Cytobacillus luteolus: one gene and its partner. The protein of the gene in region 1 interacts with the protein of each later gene in a pairwise test. Links are inferred from orthologs where the notes say so. Each region holds a gene or a part of one and is shown in the gene's direction. Other genes may lie near its edges. The genes, in order: leuS and ligA.

Region 1 (10,905 bases):
GTGATTTAAAAAGCGTTTTCAAACAGATTAACTCATTTCTATTCCAGAATTCCGGAAAAAAAAGCTGCGCTTAATTCAGTGAAAAGTGAAAAAAATGTGAACAATATGCGTTTTTGAAAAGTTGGCACGGTCCTTGCATTGTAAATAGTGAACGAAAACTTAGAAAGGAGGAGAAAAAATGAAACCTGTATTTACTTCATTTGTAGAAGCTGTAAAGGATATCAAAGATGGCTCAACACTTATGGTGGGAGGCTTCGGTTTAGTAGGTATTCCTGAAAATCTAATTTTGGCTTTAGTTGAAACAGGTGTTAAGGATCTAACTGTTATTTCAAATAACTGTGGAGTTGACGATTGGGGCCTAGGGTTATTGTTAAAGAATAGACAAATCAAAAAGATGATAGGTTCTTATGTTGGTGAAAATAAGGAATTCGAAAGACAGGTTCTCGCTGGTGAACTAGAGGTAGAGCTCACACCACAAGGGACACTAGCTGAACGGATTCGTGCAGGTGGGGCAGGTATCCCAGCTTTTTATACACCAGCTGGCGTAGGAACTCCAGTTGCCGAAGGAAAAGAAGTCAGAGAGTTTAATGGAAAAGAGTATATTTTAGAAAAGGCCCTAGTTGCTGATTTTAGTTTGGTTAGAGCTAGTAAGGCAGATAAAATGGGTAATCTTATCTATAATAAAACAGCAAGAAACTTTAATCCGATGATTGCTGCAGCGGGTAAGGTGACGATCGCCGAAGTCGAAGAGCTTTTTGAAATTGGAGATTTAAATCCCAATGAAATTCATACTCCTAGCATCTACGTTCAACGTTTAATTGTAGGCAAGCAAGAAAAACGAATTGAAAGACTAACAGTTTCATAGAAAGGAGGAGTACTTTTTGACTCATTTAGATAAACAGGCCATTCGTGAAAAAATTGCAAGAAGAGCTGAACAAGAAATTGAAAGCGGTTTCTATGTAAATCTAGGAATCGGTATGCCAACATTAGTTGCGAACTATATTCAAAGTAATAAGCAAGTCGTACTACAGTCTGAGAATGGGTTATTAGGAATCGGACCTTATCCGTCTAAGGAAGAGGTTGATCCTGATTTAATTAACGCTGGGAAAGAAACTGTTACAGCAATTAAGGGAGCTTCTTATTTTGATAGTGCCGAATCATTTGGAATGATCCGAGGTGGGCATGTTGATATTGCTATATTAGGTGGAATGGAAGTTTCAAAGTCTGGAGATCTAGCAAACTGGATGATTCCTGGCAAAATGATCAAAGGCATGGGTGGAGCAATGGATCTCGTTCACGGTGCCAGAAAAATCATTGTCATTATGGATCATGTTAGTAAAAATGGAGATCCGAAAATTGTAAATGAATGCAGCCTTCCCTTAACAGGAAAGAATGTCGTAAATCGAATTATTACAGATCGGGCTGTAATTGATGTAACAGAAAAAGGGCTAAAACTAATTGAAGTCTTTGAGGGATACACAATCGAGGATATCCAACAATCAACCGAACCAGATTTAATTATTGAGGATGTAAATGTTTATTAAGATATTAATGAAAGATAGGGGGAAAATTAATGCTTAGTATGATAGGTCTTATTGGCGGCTTAGCACTTTTAATTTATTTAACAATGAAGGGTATGAATTTACTAGTAGCAGGACCACTATGTGCATTATTCGTTGCAGTATTAAGTGGATTACCATTGTTTCCACAGTTAGCTCCAGATGGTGGAGCAAATCTAGTAACAAACTATATGACTGGTTTTTCTGGGTTTGTTGCTTCTTGGTATTTGATGTTCTTACTAGGTTCCATTTTCGGGAAAGTTATGGAAGATAGTGGAGCAGCAGATAGTGTATCTAAATGGGTAGTTGATAAGCTAGGTATGAAGCAAGCTGTATTAGCAGTAGTTGCTGCCTGTGCAATTTTAACATACGGTGGAGTTAGCTTATTCGTAGTAGCATTCTCTGTGTATCCAATGGCGCTAAGTTTATTTAAACAGGCAGACCTTCCGCGTCGCTTTATTCCTGCTGCATTAGCATTTGGTTCAGTAACCTTCACAATGACTTCAGCGGGATCGCCAGAAATTCAAAACTGGATTCCAATTGAGCATTTAGGCACGACTCCATACGCTGGTTGGGAAGTTAGTTTAATTGTTGCCGTGTTTATGGCAGTATTCGGCTACTGGTGGTTAAAACGTATGATCACGAAAGCAGTATCAAATGGTGAAAGATTCGTTGCTCGTAAAAATGACCCAGTAGTTGCAAATAAGGAATTACCTAATCCAATTGTTGGTTTAATTCCACTTTTAGTTGTACTTATTATTTCATTTATTTTCCATGATTCATTAAAACAATCTGCGTTAATTATTGCTTTATTAGGTGGGGTAATTGCAACATACTTATTAAATCGAAAATATTTCACTTCGTTCTGGAATGCAGTTTCAGACGGAACAATGGGAGCTTTAGTTGCCATCGGTAATACAGCAGCTGTAGTTGGATTTGGAGGAGTAGCAAAAGCAGTACCTGCATTCCAAGTTGCTGTTGATGCAATGACAAGCATTCCAGGCAGTCCATTAATTGGTGGAGCTATCGCGGTAAGTGTAATTGCTGGGATGACAGGTTCAGCTTCTGGTGGCCAGGCAATTGCATTACCATTACTAGCACCACATTATATGGACTTAGGTGTTAATACGGAAGCACTTCATAGAACTGTAGCTATTTCTTCAGGTGCTCTAGACTCTTTACCACATAATGGCTATGTTGTAACAACAGTTCGAGCAATTTGTGGTGAGTCACATAAAGATGCATATGGTGCAGTTGGAATTGTAACAGTAGTTGTACCGTTAATCGGTTTAGCACTTGCAATTGCATTATTTTCAATTGGTTTAGGTATTTAATTTAACAGGGAAGGGACGGTTGTAACGTGGTTGAGAATAAAGTTGTTTTCATAACAGGTGCAGCAAGAGGAATTGGTCTTGAAATTGGCAGAACCTTTGCTGAAAGCGGGGCGAAGGTTGCACTCTCAGATTTAGATGAAGCAGGGGTAAAAGAAGCAGCACAGGCCTTAACAGAGAAGGGCTATGACGTAATAGGAATTAAATGCAACGTAACTGATGAAAATGAGATGAAGCAGGCTCTAGACCAAGCGGTAAATCATTTTGGAAGAATAGACTGTTTGATAAATAACGCAGGACTTCAACACGTTGCAAACATTGAAGATTTCCCTAGCGAAAAGTTTGAACAATTAATTTCAATCATGCTTACCGCACCATTTAAGGCAATTAAGCATGTGTTTCCAATCATGAAGAATCAACAGTTTGGTAGAGTTATTAACATGGCTTCTATTAATGGTTTAGTTGGTTTTGCTGGAAAAGCTGCATATAATAGTGCAAAGCATGGAGTAATCGGTTTAACTAAGGTTGCAGCACTAGAGGGAGCGGCACACGGAATTACAGTAAATGCTGTATGTCCTGGATATGTAGACACACCACTTGTGCGTAACCAATTAAGCGATCTTGCAAAAACTAGAAATGTTCCATTAGAAAGTGTATTAGAAGAGGTTATTTACCCATTAGTGCCTCAAAGAAGATTACTTCAAGTAGAAGAAATCGCGAGTTATGTGATGTTTTTAGCTAGTGACCATGCAAAGGGAATCACTGGTCAAGCTTGTGTAATTGATGGTGGATATACTGCTCAATAAAATGAAAAAAAGAACCTTTAGTGAGTACTAGAGGTTCTTTTACTTTTATACTACTATTCTATTATCCTCCTGATCAATGTCCTCCAACAGCTTTACCATCGTCTTTGCCGTCTTCAGTTACCTTTAACATTGCTACCGCACCTTTTTGAGCATGATTAAATTGGTGAGTAACAATTGGATAGTTCCCTACTTCTGTTACAGTGAATTCAACTACAGCACCACCACTCGCAGGTAACATAACAGTTTGTAAGCCTTGCATATGGTTATATGGGTTTCCATCGATATATACATCATCAAATACAGTTCCAACTACGTGGAATGAACTTACCTCATTCGGTCCAACATTATTAACATAGATTCTAATGCGGTCACCAACTTTAGCTAATAAAGGTTCGTTTTTCAAAGAGAAAGTATCTCCGTTTGTATTGCGGTCACCTTCTTTAAGAGCTTTTGCAGAGAATACAACTTGACTAGGCTCACCATTCATGAAATCATTAATATCATTATATTTGTACCATTCATTCTGAATCAGGACAAATTCGCGATCGATTTCTGCATCGTTTGGATAACCATCTTTAGGCATAACGATTATTGTACCATGCATACCATTAGCTATATGAGATAGTACTGGTGCTGTACCACAGTGGTACATGAACACACCGGGCTTATTTGCAGGGTATCTGAATGTCCCAGTTTCATCAGGTTCTACATTTGCAAATCCTTTTGAAGGAGCTGCGTGCACGGCATGGAAGTCCATGCTATGTGGAATAGCCGGGTCCATATTTTTTAAGGTGAAGTTTATCATGTCGCCTTCTTTAACGACTACTACAGGTCCTGGAGCTTCACCATTAAAGGTCCATGCTTTATAATTGTAATCTGGGCTAATTTCAATGTCGGTGATTTGAGAAGTCATTTCAACATTTACTTCATTTTCTCCAATTCTCTCTATTTTTACTGGGATTGGCTCTTGGTTTAGGTCTTTATGTGGTGCAATAACTTCTACTTCATTAGTAGAAGTAGCTGCCTCTACTACACCATCCTTTTTGGAACTCTCATCAGTAGCACTTGAATTACATCCAGCTAGTATAACCATAGAAGATAAAGCTAAAATGAATACCATTTTGAATCGACTGTTCATATTATTCCCTCCATAAATTGTTTTTCATAAATTTGTTTTTATCTACACCCTTATAATAAAGCGTTTACTTTCCTGATTTTGTGACCCAGGCCACAAAAAAGCGCTACTTTATGTACAGTTTGTGAATTGATGAACATATAAATAATGTACGAATAGTGTTATCGGAAATTGGCCTAAATCCATTAATTTAAAAAAGCTACTATAATCAAGCCTAATTTTCTTAAATACTCTTGCAGTTCGATTGCAAATTCTATACAATACTCATTATACTAATGAAAAAAGTAATGACTTTGAAAAGGAATAGTAATGAATCGAACATGTTCAGAGAGTTGACGGGTGGTGCAAGTCAATCATTGTTAGTTCATGAACTCGCCTTTGAGTTGCAGGTGCGAACGAAAGCCTAATGGTTTTCCAAGTAGTATTTGCCGTCTTATCCGCGTTAAGGAGTAATGAAGTGAGTGACGTACGTACACTAATTTGGGTGGTACCGCGGGAGTTATACATATAACCTCTCGTCCCTTTTATGGGATGAGAGGTTTTTTTATGTTCAAAAACGTACAAAATGGTAAAAAATCATTTGTTAATACAGAGGAGGAAGGTTTATATGAGTTTCAATCATCTTGAGATTGAAAAGAAGTGGCAAACACATTGGGAAAGTAATAAGACATTTAAAACGAATGAAGAAGTTGAAAAGCGGAAGTTTTACGCATTAGACATGTTTCCTTATCCTTCTGGAGCAGGACTTCATGTAGGACACCCTGAGGGCTATACTGCTACTGACATCTTATCAAGAATGAAGCGTATGCAGGGCTATAATGTACTACATCCAATGGGCTGGGATGCTTTTGGACTTCCAGCAGAACAATATGCATTAGATACAGGAAATGATCCAGCAGAATTCACAGAACAAAACATAAATACATTTCGTCGCCAAATCAAGGAATTAGGTTTTTCTTATGATTGGGATCGTGAGGTTAACACGACAGATCCAGAGTATTATAAGTGGACACAATGGATTTTTATCAAGCTTTATGAAAAAGGTTTAGCATATATTGATGAAGTGGCTGTTAACTGGTGTCCTGCCTTAGGAACCGTGTTAGCGAACGAAGAAGTAATAGATGGTAAAAGTGAGCGTGGAGGTCACCCGGTTGAGCGCCGTCCAATGAAACAGTGGATGCTTAAAATCACTGAATATGGAGATCGTTTATTAGAAGATCTTGAAGAGTTAGATTGGCCTGAAAGCTTAAAAGAAATGCAACGCAATTGGATCGGTCGTTCAGAGGGTGCACATGTAACGTTTGAAATTGATGGACATGTTGAAACCTTTACTGTATTCACTACTAGACCTGATACTTTATTTGGTGCAACGTATGCTGTTTTAGCACCGGAGCATGCTTTCGTTAGTAAAATAACGACGGATAACCAAAAAGAAGTGGTAGAAGCCTACTTAGATAAAGTAAAAATGAAGAGTGACCTAGAGCGAACAGACTTAGCAAAAGATAAAACCGGCGTTTTCACAGGTGCGTATGCAATTAATCCAGTAAATGGTGAGAAGATGCCAATTTGGATTGCTGATTATGTATTAGCAAGTTATGGAACAGGTGCTATTATGGCGGTTCCAGGACATGATGAACGTGATCATGAATTCGCAGTGAAGTTCGACTTACCTATAAAAGAAGTTGTTGCTGGTGGAGATGTTACGAGAGAGGCTTACACAGGTGATGGTGAGCACGTTAACTCTGAGTTTTTAAATGGATTAGGAAAAGAAGAAGCCATTTCCAAGATGATCTCATGGTTAGAGGAAAATGGCAAAGGTGAGAAAAAAGTTACGTATCGCCTTCGTGACTGGTTATTCAGCCGCCAACGTTACTGGGGAGAGCCAATTCCTATAATCCATTGGGAAGATGGCACAATGACTGCTGTACCAGAAGACCAATTGCCTTTAACCTTACCTAAAACAAAAGAAATTCGTCCTTCGGGAACTGGAGAATCACCTCTTGCGAATATTTCAGACTGGGTAAATGTTGTTGATGAAGCAACTGGTAAAAAGGGACGTCGTGAAACAAATACGATGCCTCAATGGGCAGGTAGTTGCTGGTACTACTTACGTTATATTGATCCAACCAATAGTGAACAACTGGCAGACCCTGAAAAATTAAAACGCTGGTTACCAGTTGATATCTATATCGGAGGAGCAGAGCATGCGGTTCTTCATTTACTATATGCACGCTTCTGGCACAAAGTATTATATGATATCGGGGTCGTTTCAACGAAGGAGCCATTCCAAAAGTTATTTAACCAAGGTATGATACTAGGTGAAAATAATGAAAAAATGAGCAAATCAAAAGGAAATGTAGTAAATCCTGATGATATTATTAAAAGCCATGGTGCTGATACATTGCGTTTATACGAGATGTTCATGGGGCCATTAGATGCATCAATTGCATGGTCAGAAAAAGGCTTGGATGGCTCTCGCCGATTCTTAGACCGTGTATGGCGCTTGTTGGTAGAAGAAAACGGTAAAGTAACTGAAAAGATATCTGGTGATGACCAAGGTCATGCGCTAGAGCGTGTATATCACCAAACGGTTAAAAAGGTAACCGAAGATTATGAGGGATTGCGTTTCAATACTGCTATTTCACAACTAATGGTCTTTATTAATGAAGCGTATAAAGCGACAACCTTACCTAAGATTTATATTGAAGGATTTGTAAAATTACTTTCACCAATTGCGCCACATCTTGCCGAAGAGTTATGGGAGAAGCTTGGAAATACTAATACAATTTCTTATGAGGCATGGCCTGCTTTTGATGAAGGTAAGCTAGTCGAGGATGAGATTGAAATTGTAATTCAGGTAAATGGGAAAGTTAAAGCGAAGTTACACGTACCAACTGATGCAACACGCGAAAAACTAGAAGAGATTGCGATGGCCGATGAATTAGTAAAAGAGCAAATTGAAGGTAAAACGGTTCGAAAGGTAATCGCGGTACCAGGTAAATTAGTAAACATCGTAGCAAATTAAGATGGAACGCACAAGGTTCATTTGAACCTGTGCGTTTTTAATTTCATTTTGCTATAATATCACTAGTTGAAGGAAAGGAATGGATTTTAATGTCTGAAATAGAAATTATTACGACTGAAGAACTCAAGCAGAAACTTGAAAATGGCGAGCAATTAGAATTAGTCGATGTACGTGAAGACGAGGAAGTTGCAGTAGGTATGGTTCCTGGTGCTAAGCACATTAAAATGGGTGAAATTCCAGCAAACCTTGATTACTTCTCCAAAGACAAAGAATACATATTTATTTGCCGTTCAGGTCGCCGTAGTGAAAATGTTTGTTATTATTTACATGAACAAGGTTACAAAGTACGTAATATGGTTGGTGGTATGCTCGAGTGGACTGGTGAAACTAAATAATACCACTTGGGAAACTAAAAACTCTCCTAGTCATAGGGGAGTTTTTGTTATAGAATTGAGTATCCTTAACTAGAAAATAGGAGATAACCTCATGTATCAAACATATACGTTGAAAGAAAAAATTAAACTAATATTCATTATGTTAATTCCTATATTAATTACACAGCTTGGTATGTTTTCTATGGTGTTTTTTAATACCATTATGTCTGGTAAATACAATCCGGCTGATTTGGCTGGAGTAGCCATTGGTTCTTCTATATGGAATCCAATATTTACGGGCTTAAGTGGAATCTTACTAGCAGTATCTCCTATAGCTGCGCAGCGATTTGGAGAGAAAAAAGATAAAGAGGTAACTAGTGTTGTTGTAAATGGAATCAATCTAGCTTTTATCATTGGAATAATTGTTATTTTGGTTGGTGCTTTTATTCTAAATCCTATCTTAGACGCTATGAATTTAGCCCCACGTGTACACAAAACAGCACATGATTATTTAGTTGGATTAAGTTTGGGTATTATTCCATTGTTTATTTTTAATGTTTTACGATCATTTATCTATGCTTTAGGGATTACAAGAATTGTTATGATTATCTTATTAAGCTCTCTTCCAGTGAACTTCTTTTTAAACTATGTTTTAATTTATGGACATTGGGGATTTCCAGAACTTGGAGGAGCAGGAGCAGGTTTGGCTACTTCCTTAACATATTGGGTAATTGCAGGGCTTACAGCATTAATTATAAAAACGAAAATGCCTTTTTCAACATACTCTGTCTTTACAAACTATAAATCTATATCTCTTGAAGAGAGTAAGGAAATCCTAAGAATAGGAGTACCGATGGGGTTATCAACATTTTTTGAAACGAGCATGTTTGCTGTAGTTACAATATTGATTAGCAAATTTGCGATTACAACAATCGCTGCCTATCAAACTGCATTAAATGTCGTTTCTTTCCTATATATGATACCGGTAAGTATTTCTATGGCTTTAACAGTTTTAGTTGGATTTGAAGTTGGGTCAAAAAGATTTAAAGATGCAAAGGTTTATAGTTGGCTTGGCATAGGTTTATCTATGTTAATTGCATTAGTAACTGGATTGTTAGTTGTCCTATTTAGGTATGATGTTGCGGCCCTTTATTCGAATGACCAGGAAGTTATTGTGTTAACTGCCCATTTTTTAATTTATGCTTTATTCTTCCAATTGTCTGATGCGATACAAGCAACTGCTCTTGCAGCTCTCAGAGGCTATAAGGATGTAAATGTAGCTTTCATAATGACACTTGTAGCCTATTGGCTAATTTGCTTACCTCTAGGCTATTACTTGGCTAACTTTACGAAGTTAGGTGCTCCTGGATATTGGATTGGCTTAACCGCAGGATTGCTTGCAGCGGGTGTAGGCTTATCGTTAAGACTAATTCAAATACAAAGAAGATATGAAATAAAATATCCTAAATCAAAAATATCCCCTAGTTTATAATAGGGGATATATGTTTAATTATTCAAGATTACAGAATGTGTATCTCTTATAGATCGTGAAGAAGAACAGACGATATTTCTCCCATTCCGTTTAGCATGATAGAGAGCATCATCGGCTTCCTGGAAAAGAGTATAAGGCTTTTCTAATTCATGATAATAAGCAGCAATACCTACAGAAACAGTGAGGTTTATTTGTTTGTTTCCAGAAAGGTAAAATGGTTCTTCTTCAACTTTCCTTCGAATTCGTTCTGCAATTTCTTTAGCTTTCTCATGATTACAATGTGGAAGAATAATAGAAAATTCCTCACCACCATTTCTTGATAGGACATCCCCTTCTCGAGTTAAACTCTTTAGTAGATTTGCGAGCTGTTTCAATACTTGGTCTCCAGCTAAATGGCCATAGGTATCGTTAATTTGCTTAAAGTGATCAACATCTATAATACAAATTGAACAATCACCCTTCATTTCCATCGTTTTTGTCAAGATGGAATTGTAATAATAATCAAACGAACGAACATTAAATAGTCCAGTTAATGAGTCCCTTTGAGAGCTTTCTTTATATTTTAAATATAGTTCACTGTTTAACCTGATGTAGTTTACAAAATGATAAATTAATGTTCCACCGACCATAGTTGATATTACATGATATAGAGCGAAGTCAAGCACTTCATTAAAGTTATCCACTACAATATATAAGGCTAAGGAAAAGATTGTTTGACTATAGACCAGTAAGGTCAACCACTTCACCCATGGAGTAAGTCTAAGCCTTAAAGATATAAAGCTAGCACCAAAAGCAATTGTAAACATCATAAATAAAGAAACAACTGAAGAGAAGTTATATGCAATTAAGAATCTACCTATAGAAATAACAATTACTGATACTAGAGTCGGTATAAACCCACCAAAGAATGCAACTAATACCACCGGAATATGTCTTAAGTCTAATATAGTAATTTCATTTACCTGTATACTATAGTGCATCAAGATGATACCTAATAAACCTGCGATTAAGCCATCAAGTAATTTTATCTTTAATGGTGAATTCATAGTAAGTCGATTATGTCTAAATAGCTGATGCCATATAAAAGTAAAAGACATTAAAATAGATATATTAATAACTAAATCACTGAGCATCGTTAAAACCTTCCTTAAAATACGATCTTTCTATATATATTCCATTATTT
Region 2 (10,750 bases), on another replicon or contig:
TTATTAGTGAAATTCCTGCAGACTTAATTGAAGATTTGCGTGAAAAGTTAATGGAAGAAGAAAGGCAACAAAGGCAGCAAAGACAACAAAGACAGCCAAGGTCGCAAGCTTCACCATTCGATACATCACCGTTTTCAAATACTAGACAGCCTGAACGAAGAGCAACCATTAGCCCAACTATGTCTTCAACTGGTGGGGATGAAATTGGCTGGAAGGTAGGAGACAAAGCATCCCATAAGAAATGGGGAGTAGGCACAGTTGTGAGCGTGAAAGGTGAAGGAGAATCCAAGGAGCTAGATATTGCCTTTCCAAGTCCGGTAGGTATTAAGCGCCTGTTAGCTAAATTCGCACCGATTACTAAAGAATAAGTACTAGTTCTAGTATTGATTGCTACTAATGAAATGATGAAAGGAACCGATGCATGGACAAACATACTGCACAAAGTCGCGTTCAAGAATTACAAGAGTTACTAAATCGATATAACTATGAATATCATGTAATGGACACTCCTTCTGTTTCAGATGCCGAATATGATGCACTATTGCGTGAGTTAGTTGATCTTGAAGGTCAATTTCCAGAATTTAAAACTGTGGACTCTCCGACACAACGAGTTGGAGGTACAATTTTAGATGCATTCGATAAAGTAGAACATCGAACACCTATGCTGAGTTTAGGAAATGCCTTCAGTGAGCAAGACTTGCGTGATTTTGATCGTAGAGTAAAACAGGTTGTTGGAAATGATGTTTCCTATGTATGTGAGATGAAAATTGATGGACTTGCTGTTTCTCTTAGGTATCAGGAAGGGATCTTTGCACAGGGTGCAACGCGCGGTGATGGGAGCATTGGTGAGGATATTACGGAGAATCTTAAAACAATCCGTTCAATTCCGTTACGTTTAACAAACGTACTCGATATTGAGGTACGTGGTGAGGCATTTATGCCGAAAAAATCCTTTGAAGCACTAAACGAGATAAGACACGCAAACGATGAGATGCTCTTTGCGAATCCTCGAAATGCTGCCGCGGGTTCTCTAAGACAGTTAGACCCTAAGTTAGCCGCAAAACGAAATCTTGATATTTATGTTTATAGTATTGCAGACTTAGGTGAAACCGGAGTCACTTCCCATAGTGAAGGTCTTGATCTTCTTGATAAACTTGGTTTTAAAACAAATCCTGAACGAAGAAAATGTGGATCGATCGAAGAAGTCATTTCATTTGTTGAAGGATGGGTTGAGAAAAGACCTAAACTTGCCTATGACATTGATGGGATCGTTATAAAAGTTGATTCATTAGAACAACAATCACAATTAGGTTTTACTGCTAAAAGTCCTAGATGGGCAATTGCGTATAAGTTCCCAGCAGAGGAAGTAGTCACAAAGCTAATAGATATAGAGTTAAGTGTTGGTAGAACAGGGGTAGTAACACCTACTGCAATATTAGAGCCAGTAAAAGTAGCAGGTACAACGGTGCAGCGTGCTTCCCTTCATAATGAAGACCTAATTAGAGAAAAGGACATCAAGATAGGGGATTTTGTCGTTGTAAAAAAAGCAGGTGACATTATTCCTGAAGTAGTTAACGTACTAGTCGAAAGACGTACAGGAGAAGAACAAACGTTTAACATGCCGACAGAGTGTCCTGAATGTGATAGCGAATTAGTCCGTTTAGAAGAGGAAGTTGCCCTACGTTGTATAAATCCAATGTGTCCTGCTCAAATACGTGAAGGTTTAATCCATTTTGTATCTAGAACGGCAATGAACATCGATGGTCTTGGTGAAAAGGTAATCGCTCAACTATTCCAAGAAAAATTAATCACAAATGTAGCTGATATTTATAAACTTCGTAAAGACCAGCTTATTCAATTAGAGCGAATGGGTGAAAAATCAGCGGATAACTTAATCAGCGCCATCCAAGCTTCAAAACAAAACTCACTAGAAAAGCTTTTATTCGGGCTTGGAATACGTCATGTTGGTGCTAAGGCTGCTAAAACTTTGGCACAGCAATTTGAAACAATGGAAAAATTACTTAAGGTAACAACAGAAGAGTTAATTGCAATAAATGAAATTGGTGAAAAAATGGCTGATTCCATTGTGACCTATTTTTCTGCCCCTGAAGTATCAGAGCTCATTGAAGAACTTCGATCTCTCGGAGTAAATCTTGAATACAAAGGTCCAAAGCTAGTAAACGCTGATGAAATTGATTCATACTTCGCTGGTAAAACAGTCGTTTTGACCGGGAAATTAGAGATTTTATCTAGAAATGATGCGAAATCAGAAATTGAGGCTCTAGGTGGTAAAGTAACTGGAAGTGTTAGTAAAAGTACCGATTTAGTCATTGCTGGTGAGGCAGCTGGTTCAAAATTAGACAAGGCTACTGAATTAGGGATTGAAGTGTGGGATGAGGAGCGTTTGATTCAAGAATTAAAGAAATAAGAGGTGTATGTTTTGAAAAGCCTAATAATGATAATGTTGGCGTTTGTCCTTTTCCTTTCAGGGTGTGCACCTACTTTTAATAAAGAAGAGGAAATTGTACAGGATACCGACGAAGCACAAGAGGAGACAGCCATAATTCCTAGATACAAAATATCGGATTCCTATTATCGTACGATATTACCGTTCAAGCCTGGGGAAGCAAGAGGTCTTGTAGTAAGAAATTTAAGAACAAGACTTGATATTGATGAGTTTGAAACAGGACTGATGAGAATTGCACAAGAATCCTTTCCATCAGACCGATATCTGTATCAAGAAGGACAGAGAATACCAAAGAGTTCGATTGAAAAATGGCTGGAACGTAAACAGACTCCTGCGCAACTAACACAAAATAAAATGAAACAAGCAGATAATATCGGTCTTAACCCAGCCTTTGAGTATGATCCTAACAGCGAAGTGTCGTATGAGGAACAAATGGCTCAAAGTCCGATCTACTTTGCCCACATGCTCGAACATAATTATCTTATTAAAAATAAAGATGATAAGGTCGCATTAGGTGGGATTGTGCTTGGAATTGCACTAAACTCTGTACAATATTACAATCTTCCAGATAATCAAGGTGGTTATCCGAGAGAAACAAAGATTGAAACAGAAGTGCTGGTTAGAGAGGGTAAGAAAATTGCAGAAGAAGTTTTAGCAAGAGTCCGTGAGATTAATGAATTAAATGAAGTCCCTATTGTTATTGCTTTATTTGAGCAAGAAGCAGTTTCTTCAATTGCTCCGGGAAACTTTGTTGCAAAAACAGGTGTGATTGAAAAAGGAAACAAAATTAACAAATGGGAGGATGTCAACGAAGAATATCATTTCTTCCCATCTTCTGCAGCTACAAATGAGTATAGAGAAGATGCTATGATGTTCCAAAACTTTAAAGATGATATCGATGAATTCTTCCCAAATTACACAGGTGTTATTGGAAGAGGTTTTTATAAAAATGAAGAACTTTACCAACTAACAATCGAAATTCCGATGCAGTTCTACGGCAAGGCAGAGATCATCGGATTTACCCAATACATCACAGGTGAAATTATGGAACATTTCCCGAATTATTTCTCAATGCAAGTCTATATATCCTCCGAAAGCGGACCAGAAAGCATAATCGTACGCGACGCTGGGCAAGAAGAACCATTTGTTCATATATATAATTAGAGGGCACTTAGTAGTGATTTAAATATTATGTTGATTTCAGCGGAAGGCACGAGACTCCTGCGGGAGAAGTGTGTCAAAGTGAGACCCCACAGGCGCATAGCGCCGAGGAGGCTCACGGACCACCCACGGAAAGCGAGTGCCTGTAGCTGAAATCAACTGGTTAGTTTAGCAACTTTATACATAATGAATAAGTATCATAAAAAAATTTTACAATTGTGACTATTACCGCAACGTTTGAAGAAATCTACTTCTTTTAGTAGAATGGGATTTGTATGATGAAAACGTTTTTATATACAAAGGGAGGCGAAAGTAGAATGGTAGTACCTTATAAACATGAACCATTTACGGATTTTACTGTCGAGGCAAACAAGAAGGCATATTTAGCAGGTCTTGAGACAGTTGAGTCTTACCTTGGAAGAGACTACGACTTAATCATTGGTGGAGAGCGTATTTCAACAGATGACAAAATTGTATCTGTAAACCCGTCAAACAGAGAAGAAGTTGTTGGTCGCGTTTCAAAAGCAAACCGTGAGTTAGCAGAAAAAGCAATGCAAATCGCAGATAAAACGTTCCAAACATGGCGCAAGACGAAGCCTGAAATGCGTGCAGATATATTATTCCGTGCAGCTGCAATCATCCGTCGTCGTAAGCATGAGTTTTCTGCTCTTTTAACAAAAGAAGCAGGTAAACCATGGAATGAAGCAGATGCAGATACAGCTGAAGCAATTGACTTCTTAGAGTATTATGGACGTCAAATGCTTAAGTTAAAAGATGGCATTCCAGTAGAAAGCCGTCCAATCGAATACAACCGTTTTAACTATATTCCACTTGGAGTAGGGGTTATCATCTCTCCATGGAACTTCCCATTTGCAATTATGGCTGGTATGACAACGGCAGCATTAGTAGCTGGTAACACAGTTTTACTAAAGCCTGCTAGTACAACTCCAGTTGTTGCTGCGAAATTCATGGAAGTTCTTGAAGAAGCGGGTCTTCCTGCAGGAGTAGTTAACTATATTCCTGGTAGTGGAGCTGAGGTTGGAGATTACTTAGTTGACCACCCACGTACTCGTTTCATTAGCTTTACAGGCTCTCGTGATGTAGGACTTCGTATTTTCGAACGTGCTTCAAAGCTAAACGACGGCCAAATCTGGTTAAAACGTGTAATTGCTGAGATGGGCGGTAAAGATACAATTGTTGTTGATAAAGAAGCTGATCTTGAATTAGCTGCTAAATCAATCGTGGCTTCTGCGTTTGGTTTTTCAGGACAAAAATGTTCTGCATGCTCTAGAGCAGTTATCCTAGAGGATGTTTATGATCAAGTAGTAGATCGCGTTGTTGAATTAACAAAAGAACTAAGATTAGCTGATCCAACTGATCCTACAACGAACATGGGTCCTGTAAACGACCAAGGTGCTTTTGATAAAATCATGAGCTATGTTGAAATCGGTAATCAAGAAGGTAAACTTCTTCATGGTGGAAAAGGCGATGACTCTAAAGGTTGGTTCATCGAACCTACAATCTTCGGTGATGTTGCTGAAGATGCTCGCCTAATGAAAGAAGAGATCTTCGGACCTGTTGTAGCAATATGCAAAGCAAAAGACTTCGATCATGCAATCGACATTGCAAACAACACTGAGTATGGTCTAACTGGAGCAGTTATTACTAATAACCGTGCAAACATTGAAAAAGCACGTGAAGACTTCCATGTTGGTAACTTATACTTCAACCGTGGATGTACAGGTGCGATTGTTGGATATCAACCATTTGGTGGATTCAACATGTCTGGTACAGACTCAAAAGCTGGTGGCCCAGACTACCTAGTTCTTCACATGCAAGCTAAAACTACATCTGAAATGCTTTAAGTTATAAATATCTTTATGAAAGTCCCTCCTGCCCGAGGGGCTTTTTTCATATCTAAAAATCTATTTTTGTAGTTAGAATAAAAAATATTTTTGGCGGTATCGGGGAAAAAGTCAACTTAAATTTCGTCTAAATTGTGACGGAACCTCAATTTAATTTTATTAATTTACATGAATAGATATGTTATTAAAGCTGATATATTTAAAAAATGATTCAAAATTGCTTATAAATATACATCTTGAAAAAGTAGTCTGAATTTTCAATAAGACTAAAAATTCTATTTGTGATATGATAATCAACATGACGAAATACCTAGTCCATAATTAGAATAATCATGAAATTGTATGTGACTGCATATTAATTTCATGTAAGACAATCTTGGAGGTGATGAAATGGAATATTCGTTAACTGGAGCAACTTGGTTTTGGCTATTTGTGCCGATGTTAATCACAGTAGTCCTATCAGTTATATCGAATTTTACCGAGGGGAGAGAATAATTAATGGAACCAGCAGTTTTAGTAACGTTTATCATTTATTTAATTGGTATGCTATTAATAGGTGTTATTGCATATCGCATGACAAGTAATCTATCAGACTATGTATTAGGTGGAAGGCGACTATCTCCGGGTGTTGCTGCATTGAGTGCAGGTGCCTCAGATATGAGTAGTTGGCTACTATTAGGTTTACCAGGTGCAGTTTACGCTTCAGGTGGTATGCCGCAAATTTGGATTGCCGTTGGTCTAGCAATTGGTGCTTATCTAAATTGGCAGTTCATTGCAAAACGTTTACGTTCTTATACAGAAAAGGCAAACGATTCAATTACGATTCCTGATTTTTTTGAAAATCGATTTAAGGATAACTCGAAGTCTTTACGTGTAATTTCTGCATTAGTAATTCTATTGTTTTTTACTTTCTATACATCATCAGGTATGGTCGGAGGAGCAAAGTTATTTGAAGCTTCTTTTGGACTTACGTATAACCAAGCACTTTGGATTGGAGCAATTGTTATCATTTCCTACACCTTCTTAGGTGGATTCCTAGCAGTAAGCTGGACCGATTTTATTCAAGGTATTTTAATGTTCCTTGCGTTAATCGTGGTGCCAATTGTTGCGATCTCTAAACTTGGTGGTTGGGGCAACACTGTAAACACAGTAGGAGAAATTGATCCTTCTTACCTAGACGTGTTTGCAGGAATGACCACTATTGGTATTATCTCATTATTAGCATGGGGATTAGGTTACTTCGGTCAACCACATATCCTAACTCGTTTTATGGCATTAAAATCGGTTAAAGATGTACCAAAAGCTCGTATGATTGGTATGACTTGGATGGTATTTGCACTATTTGGTGCAGTATTCACAGGTTTTGCGGGGATTGCATTCTTTGCGGATAGCCCATTAGCAGATGGAGAGCAAGTATTCATTCTCTTTACTCAAGTATTATTTGACCCATGGGTATCTGGTATTCTATTAGCAGCAATCTTAGCAGCTATTATGAGTACAATTGATTCACAGCTACTTGTATCTTCAAGTGCTCTTGCAGAGGACTTTTACAAAGCTATTCTTAAAAAGGATGCTTCTGAAAAAGAACTTGTATGGGTAGGACGTATTGCTGTTGCAGGTATCGCTCTAATTGCGATCCTATTAGCAGGTAACCCAGATAGCTCAGTATTAGCATTAGTAAGTTATGCTTGGGCAGGATTTGGTGCAGCATTTGGTCCAGTAATCATTCTATCGTTGTTCTGGAAACGTATGAACCGTTGGGGTGCTTTAGCAGGTATGATTGTTGGTGCTGTAACAGTTGTTGTTTGGAGTAAGTTAGGTACACCGCTTTATGAAATTGTACCAGGATTCATTCTAGCAACACTAGCTGTAGTAATTGTCAGCTTAGTAACAGCTGAGCCAGACCAAGAAATTCAAGATAAATTTGATGAAGTGAAAAATAGTTTATAAGACTAATAGGCCTACTTGTGAATAACGAGTAGGTCTTTTTTTATGAGATTAAGAGAGAATCAGGCCAAAATGAGGAATAATCGGGCCGAATGATGTTGAATTCGGGCCGAACCAATTGGAAATCGGGCGGAACAAATACAAAATCGGGCCGAACCTAAAATACTCAAACCAAACCCTCAAAATAAAACAAAAGCACGAGCACTTTAACCCTCGTGCTCGTGCTATTAATCTAGATTACCAATTCAAATACCCCTGTTTCACCCGATAATCAACTATATCCTGTACGGTTATCAATGCTAATTCATGTTTAATAGCAAATACCTCTAAGTCACTTCTCCTAGCCATATGCCCGTCATCTCCCATAATCTCACAAATAACGGCAGCAGGATAAAGACCTGCTAATTTCATCAAATCAATGGAAGCCTCAGTCTGGCCTCTTCGATCTAATACACCATTGCTTCTAGCTTTTAGTGGAAATACGTGTCCTGGCCTTACAAAATCCTGGGGAGAGGCTGTAGAGTCGATTAACTTTAGAATCGTATGTGCTCTCTCATACGCAGAGATACCAGTTGTAATTCCTTCCTTCGCATCTACTGATACAGTAAAAGCTGTACGTAAGGATTCCTCGTTTTCTTCCACCATCTGTGGCAGATTTAAAAAGTTTAACCGATCCTCAAGCATTGGTGTACAGATTAACCCTTTACCATAGGTAGCAATAAAGTTAATGTGCTCACCCGTTACTTTTTCAGCAGCCATGACAAGGTCTCCCTCATTCTCACGGCTTTCATCATCCTGAATGATGACCATCTTTCCTTTACTTACTTCTTCAATTGCCATTTCAACACGACTAACAGCTGTCTTTGTCATTCAAAAACCTCCATAAAATAGATTTTTGAATATCCTACAACCGGAAAAAGAAAATGCCTAACTACACATCTAGTTAGGGCATACAGAAATAAGCCTATTGTAATAGATTTTTAAAAAAATCTTCACAAAAAGACTCCTCTACCTTCTCCCATCCGGACTATACCGTCGGCCTTAGAGTTACACTAAGTCAGTCATTAACATTAGATGCTAATGAGTCGCGGGCTTAAGCTTTTAAAGCTATCACCGCCGGTCAGGAATTTCACCATGCCCCGAAGGTTGTATTCAATTCATGTAAGATTATACCATTTAAAGAAGAGATTGAGAATAAATACACACATCGGTTGCTTTAATGCTTTAGACTTTGATATTATCAGAATAATTAACGGACGACTTATATGGGGGTGGATCGGTTGACTAGAATTTCAATTGACCAAGTAAAGCATGTAGCTAATTTAGCAAGATTAGCTATAACGGAAGAGGAAGCAAACAATTTTAAAACACAATTAGAAGCAATCATTACATACGCTGAGCAGTTAAATGAGGTAAACACAGATAATATTGAGCCTACTACGCATGTGCTCAAAATGAAAAATGTATTGCGAGAGGACGAGCCTAAAACAGGTTTGCCACTGAAAGAAGTGCTGAAGAATGCACCAGACTCAAAGGATGGACATATACGTGTTCCGTCAATTATTGAATAGGGGGGAATTAAGTGTATGTCACTATTTGACTATAAAATTTCAGAACTTCATCAATTTTTACATAAGAAAGAGATACGTGTTACTGATCTTGTTCATGAATCCTTTAAACGAATAAATGAGGTTGACCATAAAATTGAAGCTTTTTTAACTTTAGATGAAGAAAAAGCAATGAACTACGCTAACACATTAGATGAAGCACTAGGAAAAAAGGATGAGTTCGGCCTGCTTTTTGGGATGCCAATTGGAATTAAGGATAATATTGTCACAAAAGGGTTGCGAACTACTTGTGCAAGTAAAATTCTTGAGAATTTTGATCCGATTTATGATGCAACAGTTGTTCAAAAGCTAAAGGATGCGGAGACTGTTACAATAGGAAAACTAAACATGGACGAGTTTGCCATGGGATCTTCAAACGAAAATTCTAGCTTTAAGAAAACGAAGAACCCTTGGAATACGAATCATGTACCCGGTGGTTCAAGTGGAGGCTCTGCCGCTGCGGTTGCAGCAGGAGAAGTTCTCTTTTCATTAGGGTCAGACACGGGAGGTTCTGTTAGACAGCCTGCATCATTCTGTGGGGTTGTAGGATTAAAACCTACATATGGCCGTATTTCTCGTTACGGACTTGTGGCGTTCGCTTCGTCCTTAGATATTATTGGACCGATTACACGAAACGTAGAAGATAATGCCTATTTATTACAAGCAATTGCAGGAGTAGATCCAATGGATTCTACGTCAGCCAATGTGGATGTTCCAGATTACTTGTCCGCTCTCACAGGAGATGTGAAGGGTTTACGGATAGCAGTTCCTAAAGAGTATCTTGCAGAAGGGGTGAAAGAGGATGTGCGCCAATCTGTCCTGGATGCTCTAAAGGTACTCGAAGGGTTAGGTGCAACGTGGGAAGAGGTATCCTTACCACACTCAAAATACGCTCTAGCAACCTACTATTTATTATCATCATCTGAAGCTTCAGCAAACCTGGCTCGTTTTGATGGTGTCCGTTATGGTCATCGTACGAACAATGCCGAGAGCTTACTTGAAATGTATAAACAAACTCGTAGTGAAGGCTTTGGAGATGAAGTTAAGCGTCGTATCATGCTTGGTACATTTGCATTAAGCTCTGGATACTATGATGCCTATTATAAAAAAGCACAAAAAGTGCGTACGTTAATTAAGAAAGACTTTGAGGATGTGTTTGAGAACTTTGATGTGATTATTGGCCCTACTGCACCTACACATGCTTTTAGATTAGGTGAAAATACAAAGGACCCAATGACAATGTATGCAAATGATATTTTAACCATCCCGATGAACTTAGCTGGAGTACCCGCAATCTCTGTACCTTGTGGATTTTCAAAAGGACTGCCATTAGGTTTACAAATCATTGGAAAACATTTCGATGAGAGCACATTATTCCGTGTTGCACATACATTCGAACAAGCTACTGAACATCATAAAGCTAAACCACAACTGTAAGGGGGGATAAAGATGAAGTACGAGGTAGTTATCGGACTAGAGGTCCACGTTGAATTAAAAACAAAATCAAAGATATTCTCGGCTAGCCCAACAGAATTTGGTGCACCAGCAAATACACAAACCTCTGTGATTGATTTAGGTTATCCAGGTGTCTTGCCTGTCCTGAATAAAACGGCAGTTGAATATGGAATGCGCGCCTCAATGGCACTAAACTGCGAAGTAGCGACAGATACGAAATTTGATCGAAAAAACTACTTTTATCCTGA

What was found.
Region 2: the proteins of leuS (region 1) and ligA interact in binary tests that used the Escherichia coli proteins (3 or more experiments, as listed by UniProt). The link is inferred for Cytobacillus luteolus from one-to-one orthologs.

Annotation. Positions count from the first base shown.
Region 1 is NZ_JAGGKM010000004.1:444,160-455,064, reverse strand. What follows is about bases 5,069-8,147. They hold leuS (leucine--tRNA ligase), read left to right. Parts: upstream 5,069-5,438; coding sequence 5,439-7,856; downstream 7,857-8,147. Other genes in these bases: J2Z26_RS14175 (rhodanese-like domain-containing protein), read left to right, coding at 7,946-8,147. Outside these bases: J2Z26_RS14205 (CoA transferase subunit A), read left to right, coding at 179-865; J2Z26_RS14200 (CoA transferase subunit B), read left to right, coding at 882-1,544; J2Z26_RS14195 (GntP family permease), read left to right, coding at 1,574-2,893; J2Z26_RS14190 (3-hydroxybutyrate dehydrogenase), read left to right, coding at 2,920-3,696; J2Z26_RS14185 (multicopper oxidase domain-containing protein), read right to left, coding at 3,770-4,834; more of J2Z26_RS14175, read left to right, coding at 8,148-8,251; J2Z26_RS14170 (MATE family efflux transporter), read left to right, coding at 8,343-9,722; J2Z26_RS14165 (diguanylate cyclase), read right to left, coding at 9,737-10,855.
Region 2 is NZ_JAGGKM010000006.1:240,525-251,274, reverse strand. Bases 1-2,924 are described here. They hold ligA (NAD-dependent DNA ligase LigA), read left to right. Parts: upstream 1-421; coding sequence 422-2,428; downstream 2,429-2,924. Other genes in these bases: J2Z26_RS17930 (CamS family sex pheromone protein), read left to right, coding at 2,441-2,924; pcrA (DNA helicase PcrA), read left to right, coding at 1-368. Outside these bases: more of J2Z26_RS17930, read left to right, coding at 2,925-3,631; pruA (L-glutamate gamma-semialdehyde dehydrogenase), read left to right, coding at 3,946-5,493; sodium/proline symporter PutP, read left to right, coding at 5,992-7,443; ribB (3,4-dihydroxy-2-butanone-4-phosphate synthase), read right to left, coding at 7,678-8,310; Asp-tRNA(Asn)/Glu-tRNA(Gln) amidotransferase subunit GatC, read left to right, coding at 8,721-9,011; Asp-tRNA(Asn)/Glu-tRNA(Gln) amidotransferase subunit GatA, read left to right, coding at 9,027-10,484; Asp-tRNA(Asn)/Glu-tRNA(Gln) amidotransferase subunit GatB, read left to right, coding at 10,497-10,750. UniProt on the Escherichia coli protein: DNA ligase that catalyzes the formation of phosphodiester linkages between 5'-phosphoryl and 3'-hydroxyl groups in double-stranded DNA using NAD as a coenzyme and as the energy source for the reaction.